DNA from 4 places in the Sodalis ligni genome. Region 4 is predicted to be linked to each of the others. Evidence: predicted binding sites of a transcription regulator. Region 4 holds the regulator's gene; each other region holds the start of a gene.
What was found. Region 4 encodes LexA, which represses DNA repair genes until DNA is damaged. Its sites were predicted from a motif close to TNCTGTATGTACATACAGNA; they were not measured.

Region 1 (3,165 bases), 2.9 Mb from region 4:
TTCCGGTTTCCGTACCTTTGGCTTTGGCGCCGGGCGTGAAGACGTATGGGAACCCGATCTGGACGTGAACTGGGGCGACGAGACAACCTGGCTTGAACACCGCCATCCTGAATTGCTGGCCCAATCGCCGTTGGGCGCAACGGAAATGGGGCTGATTTACGTCAATCCCGAAGGCCCGAATCACAGTGGCGATCCTGCCTCGGCAGCCCCGGCTATCCGTGCCACCTTCGGCAATATGGGGATGAACGATGAAGAGATTGTTGCGTTAATCGCCGGTGGTCATACGCTGGGCAAAACCCATGGCGCAGGTCCCGCCACTCATGTCGGTGTCGACCCTGAAACCGCGCCTATTGAAGCGCAAGGCCTGGGCTGGGCAAGCAGTTATGGAACCGGCGCCGGGGCTGATGCCATCACTTCCGGCCTGGAAGTGGCCTGGTCTCAGACGCCAACGCAGTGGAGCCATAACTTCTTCGAAAATCTCTTCAAATTTGAATGGGTACAGACACGCAGTCCCGCCGGCGCTATCCAGTTTGAGGCCAAAGATGCGCCGGAGAGTATTCCCGACCCGTTCGATGCGGCGAAGAAGCGTAAACCTACCATGCTGGTCACCGATCTGACGCTTCGTTTCGATCCGGAGTTTGAGAAGATATCCCGTCGTTTCCATGGCGATCCGCAGTCCTTCAATGAAGCTTTCGCGCGGGCGTGGTACAAATTGACCCACAGGGACATGGGGCCAAAAGCGCGATATATCGGTCCGGAAGTGCCAAAAGAAGACTTAATCTGGCAAGACCCTCTGCCGGCCCCGGTGTATCAGCCGACGGCCGCCGATATCGAACTGCTGAAAGAAAAAATCGCTGCTTCCGGCCTTACCGTCGGTGAACTGACCTCGGTGGCGTGGGCTTCGGCTTCAACCTTTCGCGGCGGTGACAAGCGGGGCGGCGCAAACGGCGCACGGCTGGCGCTGCTGCCGCAAAGAGAATGGAGTGTAAACGCCATCGCCGCCCGCGTACTCCCCACTTTGGAATCGATACAACAATCATTCCAGAAAGCTTCTCTGGCGGATGTGATCGTCCTGTCCGGCGTGGTGGGTGTTGAACAGGCAGCGAAAGCGGTCAACGTTGAGATTGAAGTGCCTTTCACCGCCGGTCGCGTGGATGCCCGCCAGGATCAGACTGATATTGAATCGTTCGAATTCCTCAAACCAAAAGCGGATGCTTTCCGTAACTATCGCGGTGTTGCCGACGGCACATCCACTGAAAATCTCCTCATCGACAAGGCTCAGCAGCTTACGCTGACCGTGCCGGAATTAACGGTGCTTATCGGTGGACTGCGGGTGCTTGGAGCAAACTACGATGGCAGCCGGCAAGGTGTTTTCACGCACAACGTGGGCGAGCTTAACACTGACTTCTTCGTAAACCTGCTCGATATGCGCACTGAATGGAAAGCAACAGACTCCTCCGGAGAACGCTTCGAAGGACGCGATCGCCTCAGCGGAGAGGTCAAATTTACCGCAACCCGTGCCGACCTGGTATTTGGTTCGAATGCCGTATTGCGCGCTTGCGCGGAGGTTTACGCCAGCAGCGACGCCAAAGAAAAATTTGTTAAGGACTTTGTCGCGGCCTGGACGAAGGTGATGAATCTGGATCGATTCGACATCTGAGCGGCATTGACCGGTTGCAAAGACTGAAATCACCACGCAAATAGCCCGCGTCAGGGAACTGAGGCGGGCTGAGCTTGTTGACAATATGTCCCGCCTTCTTGACTCCGGGTATATTTGTCAGCAGTCTGAGCCTGCCGTTAAATGTGTAGTGGACGATGAGCGGCATTTGCTGATATACTGTTTATAATTACAGTATTGGAGGCGGTTATGGCTATTGAAATAAAATATGTGGTCGTCAGAAAGGGTGAAGAGAAAATGACATTTGCCAGTAAGAAAGAAGCTGAGGCCTACGACAAGATGCTTGATATGGCTGAAGCGTTCAGCGACTGGCTGTTGAACAGCGGGATGCAGCTGGATGAAACGCAGGCTGAAAATCTGGGTCTCTATCTGGCCGAGCATAAAGATAATGTTCAGCATATCCTGCGTACCAGCAAATTGCCGGAAGCCGCCGGCGCTCAGGCTCCTTCAGATGAACCGGAAAGCATGGATGCCGATGCTGATGCCGGCACAAAAAAGATCAGGGCGGTGAAAGCAGCCTGATCCCTTCGATAGTTACACAAGTACTGAACAGCGCCGTTAGTGAGAACCCTGGCGGCGTTGATGCATGAAAAGCAGCACATACCCGCCAGAACACACGCATACCCAGTCCGGCTTTACCGGCAAGATCCCCGCTTTACACTCGCCGATAACGATGCCTATCATATTCCCATGCCAAATATTTTCAGGTGGTAAGCGAGCGCTATGACCTCGGCCCGCCACAGGGTGGGCGCGTGTTATTTCCGGTAATAAAAACGGATAGTGGAATCATGATGTCTTACCTATTGTGTGACTTGCATCATATTTAAATAATTGTCAGCCGCGGTGTGCCCGCGTCTTAATAATGGTATTCTTCAACCTCAGCCATTAATGATGTTGCGTCGTCGATACAGGACTTTAGCCAAGAAACCAGGGCCTTAGCCAGGGAACGTTCTCGCGGGATGTTATAATTGTTTTATATACCTGTCGCGATTATTAAATGTTAAATATAACAACTGGGTGTTTATGTATAACGTCGGCGCGATTAAAAATCGGCCGAGCCTATGGCGATTCAGTTTCAGTATAGGTAAAATGACGATGTCACAATTGCTCACTGCTATAATAATTTTTCTAAATAACATTACTTCTTAGCGTATTACTTTATTTTATTTTTTTATTAAGTTGAACAAATATCCCTTAAAGGGATTAGGGATACCTCTACTAATGGATTTACTCAGATTCTTGCTACGCTTGCCCTTTACCCTGATAAAATGCGGCATTTGGGCGCTTTCCGTTATCCTGGCTCTGCTGTGCCGCGTTCTCAAGCCGATTGTCGGTAATATCGACTGGCGCGCGCCGGCCTGGTGGGTGGCGATGTCCGGCTGGCTCAGGCGCGGCTGTCAGCATGCCGACGGAGGGATGGACCGGCATCCGAAAGCCATCGGCATAACGATATTGGTCTTGGTTTGCGCCGCTGGCTCGGCCGTTTA
Region 2 (3,165 bases), 710 kb from region 4:
CGGTGCGGCGGGCGCTGATACGGGCAATCTGGCCGCCAAGCTGGAATCCGTTAAAAATAGTCCTGATAACGTCTCGACTTTCTCTTTAACGTCATCGCTATCTGCTTCCGCCGCTAAATTATCCACTCGCCTGGGTTTGGACAAATTGATCAATGGATTGACATGGGTAGGCAGTCTGACCAGCAGTACGATGGGCAATATTGTGCAATTCAGTCAGTACGCTGCGGATACCGTGCAAATGGTCCATGACGGCGCAAAAATCGTACAATATGGCATAGAGCATGGCATCAAAGGGTTGCTAAGCGAAATCATGGTCTTATTAAAAGCTCAGTCGTTGCCCATAGTGGAACGCTGGATCGATAAAGTTTACGAAGCCGGGAAAGACGTCACCTTGACGCAGATCCTGAAGATCCTAATGGAATGTATTGCGAACAACCAAGAAATCAAAGGGTTGTTCAAAGAGATAATCGCAACCTGATAACGGTGTGAATGTGAGATGCCCCACGGATTTCGGCAGATAAATATTAGTATTCTAACGATATTATGTTTGGGTTAACATGTTATTTTTAGAGGTATCTGCCATGTCCTCATCCGATGTTTTTCATCTTGGTTTGACACACTCCGATCTGAAGGGTGCCACGCTCGCCATCATCCCGGGAGATCCGCAAAGGGTTGAAAAAATCGCCGCGCTGATGGAGAATCCGGTGCACCTAGCCTCTCACCGGGAATTTACCACCTGGCGAGCAGAAATATCAGGCAATCCGGTTATTATCTGTTCAACCGGCATTGGCGGACCCTCCACATCCATCGCCGTAGAAGAACTGTCCCAGTTGGGCATCCGCACTTTTTTACGGGTTGGTACCACCGGCGCGATTCAATCTTATATTCAGGTGGGTGACGTATTGATCACCACCGCCGCGGTACGTTTGGATGGGGCCAGCCTGCATTTCGCCCCTGTGGAGTATCCGGCGGTGGCGGATTTTGACTGCACTTCCGCTCTGGTGGGGGCGGCGAAACACCATCGAACGAAATTTCACATTGGGGTAACCGCGTCCTCCGATACCTTCTATCCGGGGCAGGAACGTTACGATACCTATTCCGGACGGGTGCTGAACCGCTTGAAAGGGTCCATGCAGGAGTGGCAAAGCCTGGGCGTCATGAATTATGAAATGGAATCCGCCACTCTGCTGACCATGTGCGCCACGCAAGGGTTGCGGGCAGGTATGGTGGCCGGCGTCATCGTTAACCGTACCCTGCAGGAGACCCCCGATGCCCGTTCCATGCAGTTGGCCGAAAGCGTCGCGGTAAACATCGTCGTCGATGCCGCCCGCCGTCTTATTATCTGATCCGATTATGGCGACCGGTGTAAACACCCCGGTCGTTTCAGTCCGGTTTAACCTGAAGATTCGCTTCAATGGCATGATAAGCCGTGCCTTCCTTACCGATATCCCGCCGATGTTAATCATTATTTCCCCGTGAGGAGAGCCTTGTCTTAGAGGATATTCCACCGTGGTATTGCTGGCGCCGGGGGGGTTGGGTAGAAGATGGCTTATCGGCCTTATCAACTGATATACCCTTCATCTTACATCTTTCATCTTTTGAGTGGCGGCGGCGTTGGCTGAAAGCCGAAATCCATCGGGTATAAATGGGTCTGGACATTTATACAGTTCCCACTTAACGTGACGGTTGGCACAGGTTACGGCGGAGGTTATATGGATTTCAGCCTGTTATACGCGGCGGGGGGCGTGCTGGCGGGGCTGCTGCTCGGCCTGCTCATCGCAAGCCACCGATACCAGAAACGGCTGGCAGATCATCAGGCGGCGCTGGGTTTGCATGAACAATCCCTGGCGTCGGCTCGGCAAGAGCTGGAGCGGGTAGAAGCGGCTCACCGTCAAAGCGTGCAGCAGCTCCGTGACGGCGAGCGTGAGCTGCGCGATCTCTACAGCCGGCTCGCCGCCGCGGAGGAGCGTCTGCAACCCCTGGAACACTGGCGAAAAGAGTGTGAACAGCTCAACGGCGAATTGCGGGCGCTGCGAGAGGTGAATAGCGCGCAAGAGGCCGAACTGCGGGAAGTGACTATTCGTCTGGAAGAGACCCGCATCGGCGCGGAAGAAAAACAGCGCTTGCTGATGAACAGCGAACAGCGGCTGGCATCGCAGTTCGAAAACCTCGCCAATCGCATTTTCGAGCAAAGCGGGCGCAAGGTGGATGAGCAGAATCGGCAAAGCCTGGATCTCCTGCTGACCCCTTTGCGTGAACAACTGGACGGGTTTCGCCGCCAGGTCCAGGACAGTTTCGGCCAAGAGGCGCGGGAACGCCATACCCTGACTCATGAGATCCGGAGCTTGCAGCAGCTTAACACGCAAATGGCGCGGGAAGCGGTCAACCTGACCAAGGCGCTCAAAGGGGATAACAAAACCCAGGGCAACTGGGGCGAGGTGGTATTAAGCCGTGTTCTCGAAGCATCGGGGCTGCGGGAGGGCTACGAATATCAAACCCAGGTGAACATTCAAATCGATAATGCGCATCGGATGCAACCTGACGTTATCGTGCGTTTGCCACAGGGAAAAGATGTGATCATCGACGCCAAAATGTCGCTGGTGGCTTATGAACGTTTTTTCAACAGTCAGGATGAAAGCGAGCGCCAGCTGGCGCTGACGGAGCATATTCAATCCCTGCGCGGGCATATGCGGCTGCTGGGGAGAAAAGATTACCAACAATTGCCCGGTTTACGCTCGCTGGATTATGTGTTGATGTTTATCCCGGTGGAGCCGGCCTTTATGCTGGCTATTGATAAGCAGCCCGAACTGATCGGCGAGGCCCAGAAACAGAATATCATGCTGGTGAGCCCCACTACGCTGCTGGTGGCCTTGCGGACCATCAGCAATCTTTGGCGCTACGAGCACCAGAGCCGCAATGCCCAGCATATTGCCGAGCGGGCCGCTCGCCTGTATGACAAGATGCGCCTGTTTGTGGACGACATGCTGGCCATAGGGCAAAGCCTCGACAAAGCCCAGGGCGGCTATCGTTCGGCCATGAATAAGCTGACGCAGGGCCGCGGCAATATTCTCAGCCAGGCCGAGGGGTTCAGGGCGCTCGGGGTAGAGATCAAGCGCCCCATCAATTCCGTGTTGGCGGAACAAGCGGAGCAGGGATATAACGACG
Region 3 (3,165 bases), 1.5 Mb from region 4:
GATGCGGCGCCAAGCAGCTGATTTTTAATGCCTTCCTGGCAACAATCTCACCGGGCGATGAGGTTATCGTGCCGGCGCCTTACTGGGTTTCCTACCCGGACATGGTGGCCCTGGCCGAAGGCGAGCCCCGTATTGTCCCCTGCAGCGAGCAGTCGGGCTGGAAATTGCAGGTCGCCGACCTGGCCGCCGCCATCACCCCCCGTACCCGTTGGCTGATATTGAATTCCCCCAATAATCCCACCGGCGCGGTGTATTCCCGCGAAGAGCTGCAAGCCCTGGCTAAGGTGCTGCTGGATTCTCCCCAGGTGATGATCCTGTCCGACGATATTTACGAACATATGCGCCACGATGCCGAGCCCTTTGTCACCCTGGCGCAAATCGAACCCCGCCTGCGAGACAGAACGCTGACGGTGAACGGCCTGTCGAAGGGCTACTCCATGACCGGCTGGCGTATCGGCTATGCCGGCGGCCCGGCCTGGCTTATCTCGGCCATGCAGATATTGCAATCCCAAAGTACCTCCAACCCCAGCTCCATCTCCCAGGCGGCGGCGGTTGAGGCGCTGACGACACCGGCCGTTTTCCACGCCGACTGGCTGCGGCGGCTGGCGGCCCGGCGCGCCGTGGTCATGTCGATCATTGCCGAGGTGCCGGGACTCGGCGCCGAAGTGCCGCCGGGGGCATTTTACGTGTTTGCCAACTGCCGGGGGATGCTGGGCAAACGTACGCCGCAAGGGAAGACAATAGACAGCGACAGCGATTTCGCCGCCTATCTGGTGGAGAATGCCCATGTGGCCACGCTGCAAGGGTCGGCCTTCGGCGCATCGCCCTATATCCGCATCGCCTATGCCATTGACGATGATCGCCTGCATGAAGCCTGCGAACGTATCAAAAACGCCTGCCTGGCATTACGGTAGTAAAGTCCGGGTGCTTTTGCCCAGGGGATTAAAGGCAAGGTCGCTGCGCTCTGGGTGAAATATAACAATACCGGCGGAACCGCCGCCGGCATATTTAATATTGGTTGGCTAATAATCAATGCCAAAATAACATCGCTTTTGATAAATAACTATACGAAACTAATGATTAGCATAGCTAATTAATTACCGTTAAACTTTTTGCTCATTACCAATGATATTCTTATTTTTGATCTTTATATTAATCATAGAGCTAATTAACTTCCCGCCGAATCTCCTCAATCCCTGTCTTTTCAAACAAAACAATTTATTTATACTGGACACATAAACAGTATAAATGAGTTGGAAGAATGAAGATTATCGCAGACTTTTCCGGCGCCCATGCCATGCTGCCGGTGCTATCGCTCCCCTTGTTTGCCGATCAATGCCGGGCGGGCTTTCCTTCGCCGGCGCAGGACTATGTGGAAAAAACGCTCGACCTGAACGAGTATTGCATCCGCCATCCCAGCGCCACCTATTTTGTCCGCGCCAGCGGCGAATCGATGATTGAAGCCGGTATCGGCGACGGCGATTTATTAGTGGTGGATCGCGGTGAAACCGCCGGTCATGGCGATATCGTCATAGCCGCCGTCGATGGCGAATTCACCGTCAAACGGCTGTGCCTTAAGCCGCGCCTGGCGCTGCAACCGATGAATCCGGCTTTTCCGACGCTCTATCCCCAGCCGGATGCTTTGGAAATCTTCGGCGTGGTGCTGTACGCCATCCATAATACCCGGAACTAGCCATGTTTGCCCTGGCGGACGTGAACAGCTTCTACGCCTCCTGCGAAACGGTATTCCGGCCGGATCTGCAAGGGTTGCCGGTGGTGGTGCTGAGCAACAATGACGGCTGCGTCATTGCCCGTTCCAGAGAAGCCAAACAGCTTGGCATAAAAATGGGCCTGCCTTATTTTCAGCTGGGGGAACTGATCCGCAAGCACCGTATCGCGATTTTCTCGTCTAACTATGCGCTGTATGCCGATATGTCGGCCCGGGTCATGTCTATTCTGGAAGCCATGGCGCCGCGCACCGAAATCTACTCCATTGACGAAGCCTGGATGGACGTTAGCGGCATCGAAGCCAGCATGCCCTACACGGAATTCGGCCATCGGGTGCGAACCAGGGTCCGGCAAGACACCGGTCTGACGGTTGGGGTAGGCATCGCCCGCACCAAAACCCTGGCTAAGCTGTGCAATCACGCGGCCAAACAGTGGCCGGCCACCGGCGGCGTAGTGGCTCTCAACGACCCGGCGCGCCTGCGCAAACTGATGTCGCTGGTGCCGGTGGAGGAGGTTTGGGGCGTGGGCCGCCGCATCTCCCGCCGGCTCAATGCCGTGGGGATTCATAATGCCTTGCAGCTGGCGGAATCGAATATTTCGTTTATCCGCAAGACTTTCAGCGTGGTATTGGAACGCACGGTGCGGGAACTGCAGGGAGAATCCTGTATCGCCCTGGAGGAGCAAACGCCGGTAAAGCAACAAATTGTCTGCAGCCGCTCGTTCGGTGGTCGCGTCACCGCCCTGGCCGATATGCGGCAGGCGGTTTGCCGCTATGCGGAGCGGGCGGCGGAAAAATTACGCCAGGAACAACAATATTGCCGGCAAATAGCCGTATTCATCCGCTCTTCACCCTATGCCGTCAATGAACCTTATTATGCCAACGGCGCCAGTGAAAACCTGCTGACCGCCACCCAGGACACGCGGGATATAGTCGCCGCCGCCATGCGCGGGCTGGAACGGATTTGGAAAGAGGGCCCGCGCTACGCCAAGGCCGGAGTAATGCTGAATGATTTTTCCCCGACCCGCCAGGCGCAACTGCACTTATTCGATTCCTGTCCCCCCCGGCGCGCCAGTATGGAGCTGATGGCGGTGCTGGATAAAATCAACCACACCGGCATCGGCCGGGTCTGGTTCGCCGGTCAAGGCATTGCCCCCTCATGGGCGATGCGCCGGGATATGTTATCCCCCGCCTATACCACCCGCTGGGGGGAATTACCCACAGCCAGGCTTTGCTGATGTTCGGATTCGCCATGGCGGCCACCGAATGAATGCCCATAAATCCTTCCACAAACGCCGCTCGTCAATCCGGCGTTCATTATTCGGCGGTACGTTATCTGGTAGTATTTTCCCGCGATGTGTTAATAACACTTTTACTCAACGGAGAAGAGCTCGTCATGCCGATAAGCGCAGTGGGTCACAGAAAGAATGTAGGTACAT
Region 4 (3,165 bases):
GCCAATAGCGTTACGGAAGGCATCAACAGCCACCCTCCCCGGGAAATAAATATGTCGCCACGCCTGACAGCATAAAAGCTCTTCTCTGCCCTGTTTTGCTGACCGTTAGCCGGGAATGCTATAGCCTCGCTCGGCTTACATCCCTAAATTCGGTATTTTATCGTCATCATGATAAGATGATGGATAGATAAGCTACGGGGGTTCCCTATGAAAAGCATGACTAGTTCGCAATTGCTCAGTCAAGCTGAACAATTGTGTGAACAACGGAATGTACGCCTGACGCCGCAGCGGCTCGAAGTATTGCGCCTGATGACGCAGCAGGAGGGGGCCATTAGCGCCTACGATCTGCTTGATCTGTTACGGGCCTCAGAACCCCAGGCTAAACCGCCGACTATATATCGCGCACTGGATTTTCTAATGGAGCAGGGATTTATCCATCGCGTCGAGTCAACCAACAGCTTTGTCTTGTGCCATCATTTTGAAGAGCCTAGCCATACCTCGGCTTTTTTTATCTGCGATCGCTGCGGCCAGGTCACGGAGCAATCCACCGAGGGGATTGAGGAGATTCTACAACGCATGGCCCGGTCAGCGGGTTTTGCCATGCGGCATAACGTTGTGGAAGCCCATGGTTTTTGCCTCAAGTGTTCCGAAGTGCAATCCTGCGATCGGCTGCATAATTGCGGACATGACCATAGCATTGGGATCAAAAAGAGGTAAGAGTTAAACAGGGAGGCATTAAAATTTTTAGTAGATTAGTTTAAGTATGTGATTAGTAAGGTGGTACATCCTTGTACCTTTGGGTAGGAACATTAATCTGATTATTTCGGGTAACCAACGTAATAGCGGGCTACCACGTCACATCGCTACCAGCGATATTTATTCTGGGTTTCCCAGTTCGAAACTTCCTTTTCTGCTGCTTCTTTGCCGTAACCATAACGTTCTTGAATTTTACCGATTAACTGGTCACGCTTCCTTCAACAACGGTCAAATCATCATCGGTGAGTTTGCCCCATTGTTCTTTCATTTTACCCTTGAATTGCTTCCAGTTGCCGCTTGCTTGGTCAGTATTCATTGTAAAACTCCTTCACTATCGTTTGGTGAGGAATTTTAATCATTAACCTTTGCAGCGGTTAATGAATAATCGGATTCGTTAAAGAAAACGTCTGACATCGTTAATCTATAAGCTAACCCTATGAGATTAAGTATAGCAGTGCGTTTGGCGAAAGGCTTATTTGGCAGAGGATTTGACGTCATATGGACGGTAATTCCCGCGTTTTTTACCATAAGGCGATATAAAACAGCAGGTAGCGGAGGAAATTAGAATGACGATAAATGTAACAGACTATGTATAAACTTCACTTATGCTCTAACGCGGATAGCTGGCGGGAACAGCGATTAATTACGGCAAGTATTGAATAAAGCGAGGCAAGAAAAGATGCAAAAGGTTATTGAACGGAACAAAACGACGCGCCACAGCTCCCCCAATAAATCTGCGGCCGCCGAAGCTGATAAAGGACGCCGAAAACCAAACCGGGGGAGAATACGCTACCTAGAGTCACCAACAGATCAAAGCGGGTCCAGACAAAGGCTCAGATCCAATTGCCGTTGCGAATGACACCTACCGCCAATCCTTCGATAGTGAGCTCCTGCTGGCGTAGATCTACCACGATGGGGGAGAAATCACTGTTTTCAGGTAACAGCTCAACGATATTGCCTTGTCTTCTGAGGCGTTTTACCGTCACTTCATCGTTAATCCGCGCGACAATCACCTGGCCATTACGGGCATCCTGCGTTTTGTGCACCGCCAGCAAATCACCATCCATGATGCCGATGTCTTTCATTGACATGCCGCTGACGCGCAGCAAAAAGTCCGCATGGGGTTTGAACAAATCAGGATCGACTTTGTAATGGCTTTCGATATGCTGTTCCGCCAGCAATGGCTCGCCCGCCGCCACGCGGCCAATCAGAGGCAAACCGCTCTCTTCCTCAATGAGTAAACGGATCCCGCGGGAAGCGCCGGAGACAATCTCAATCGCCCCTTTTCGCGCCAGCGCCTTAAGGTGCTCCTCGGCGGCATTGGGTGAGCGAAACCCCAGCTGTTGGGCGATCTCCGCGCGTGTCGGCGGCATGCCGGTTTGCGATATATGATCGCGGATAAGGTCAAAAACCTCTTGTTGTCTGGCGGTTAACGCTTTCATTCCGTCCCCTGTTTGTTTATACAGTCTTCATGTGAGTATATACAGGTCGAGCCCAATTGAAAACCTCATGTGTGGCAAAACGTAATAAAAACGGCTGAATTTAACAACGGTTAAGAGAAGCCATCATCGAAATAGTCGCCACAGCAAGGTTATCCAGACCCAGGCCGCCAATATGATGGCCAGCGCAACCGCAGCCGACCCGAGATCCTTTGCCCGTCCCGAGAGGGGGTGCAGCTCTGGCCCGATGCGGTCCACCACCGCTTCTATGGCGCTGTTTATCGTTTCCATCACCAATACCAGCCACACCGAGCCAATCAATAAAATACGCGAAATAGCGTCGGATTCGAGATAATATGCAAGTACGATGGCAAGGATGGCTATTACCGCTTCCTGCCGAAAAGCCGCTTCATGACGCCAGGCCGCTGATAATCCTTTTAATGAATATCCCATGGCGTTATAGATACGTTTAAGTCCACTGATTTGGTTTGCCATACATTTGCGCGCTTGAGGAAAATTGCGCCCATATTACCGGTTCTTTGCGTTCTCATCACCACAGATCTGTTGCGCAGTTTCTGGTATTCTTGTGCCGCAATGCTAACAAGAGGCTTCACACAGATATGTCAGGTTGGCGTAACATTTATTATGCGTTATTGGATTTGCCAATAAAATTGCTGGTGAGAAGTAAGGTAATCCCCGCGAATCCACGGGAAGAAACCGGTCTGGATCCCATGCGGGCCATGATGTACGTGTTACCTTATAATTCCAAAGCGGATTTGCTTACCCTGCGCGGGCAGTGCTTAAAGCTCCAACTGCCGGATCCGCTGATTCCCCTGGAAATTGACGGGGTAACGCTGCCGCGTTATGTCTTTATTAACGATGGTCCGCGGGTTTTCTCCTACTTCACCGAGAAGCCGGAATCCGTCAAGTTATTCCACAATTACCTGGACTTACACCGTAACAACCCCCA

Region 1: a site for LexA is predicted at 1,836-1,855, ahead of GTU79_RS11460 (YebG family protein). Genes of this name have one in related genera too.
Region 2: a site for LexA is predicted at 1,650-1,669, ahead of rmuC (DNA recombination protein RmuC). Genes of this name have one in related genera too.
Region 3: a site for LexA is predicted at 1,226-1,245, ahead of umuD (translesion error-prone DNA polymerase V autoproteolytic subunit). Genes of this name have one in related genera too.

What each region holds. Positions count from the first base shown of each region.
Region 1 covers NZ_CP075169.1:2,453,167-2,456,331, forward strand. Annotated here, with positions in the region: partial or broken gene katG (catalase/peroxidase HPI) at 1-1,660, shown strand, start outside; gene GTU79_RS11460 (YebG family protein) at 1,868-2,200, shown strand; partial or broken gene GTU79_RS11465 (alpha-2-macroglobulin family protein) at 2,900-3,165, shown strand, end outside.
Region 2 covers NZ_CP075169.1:266,935-270,099, forward strand. Annotated here, with positions in the region: gene GTU79_RS01190 (hypothetical protein) at 1-478, shown strand, start outside; gene udp (uridine phosphorylase) at 582-1,346, shown strand; gene rmuC (DNA recombination protein RmuC) at 1,713-3,165, shown strand, end outside.
Region 3 covers NZ_CP075169.1:1,010,896-1,014,060, reverse strand. Annotated here, with positions in the region: gene GTU79_RS04740 (pyridoxal phosphate-dependent aminotransferase) at 1-914, shown strand, start outside; gene umuD (translesion error-prone DNA polymerase V autoproteolytic subunit) at 1,262-1,693, shown strand; gene umuC (translesion error-prone DNA polymerase V subunit UmuC) at 1,696-2,964, shown strand; gene GTU79_RS04725 (hypothetical protein) at 2,997-3,165, shown strand, end outside.
Region 4 covers NZ_CP075169.1:6,004,419-6,007,583, forward strand. Annotated here, with positions in the region: gene rcsA (transcriptional regulator RcsA) at 1-75, shown strand, start outside; gene zur (zinc uptake transcriptional repressor Zur) at 208-717, shown strand; partial or broken gene GTU79_RS27905 (CsbD family protein) at 864-1,072, opposite strand; gene lexA (transcriptional repressor LexA) at 1,590-2,198, opposite strand; gene GTU79_RS27915 (diacylglycerol kinase) at 2,322-2,690, opposite strand; gene plsB (glycerol-3-phosphate 1-O-acyltransferase PlsB) at 2,816-3,165, shown strand, end outside.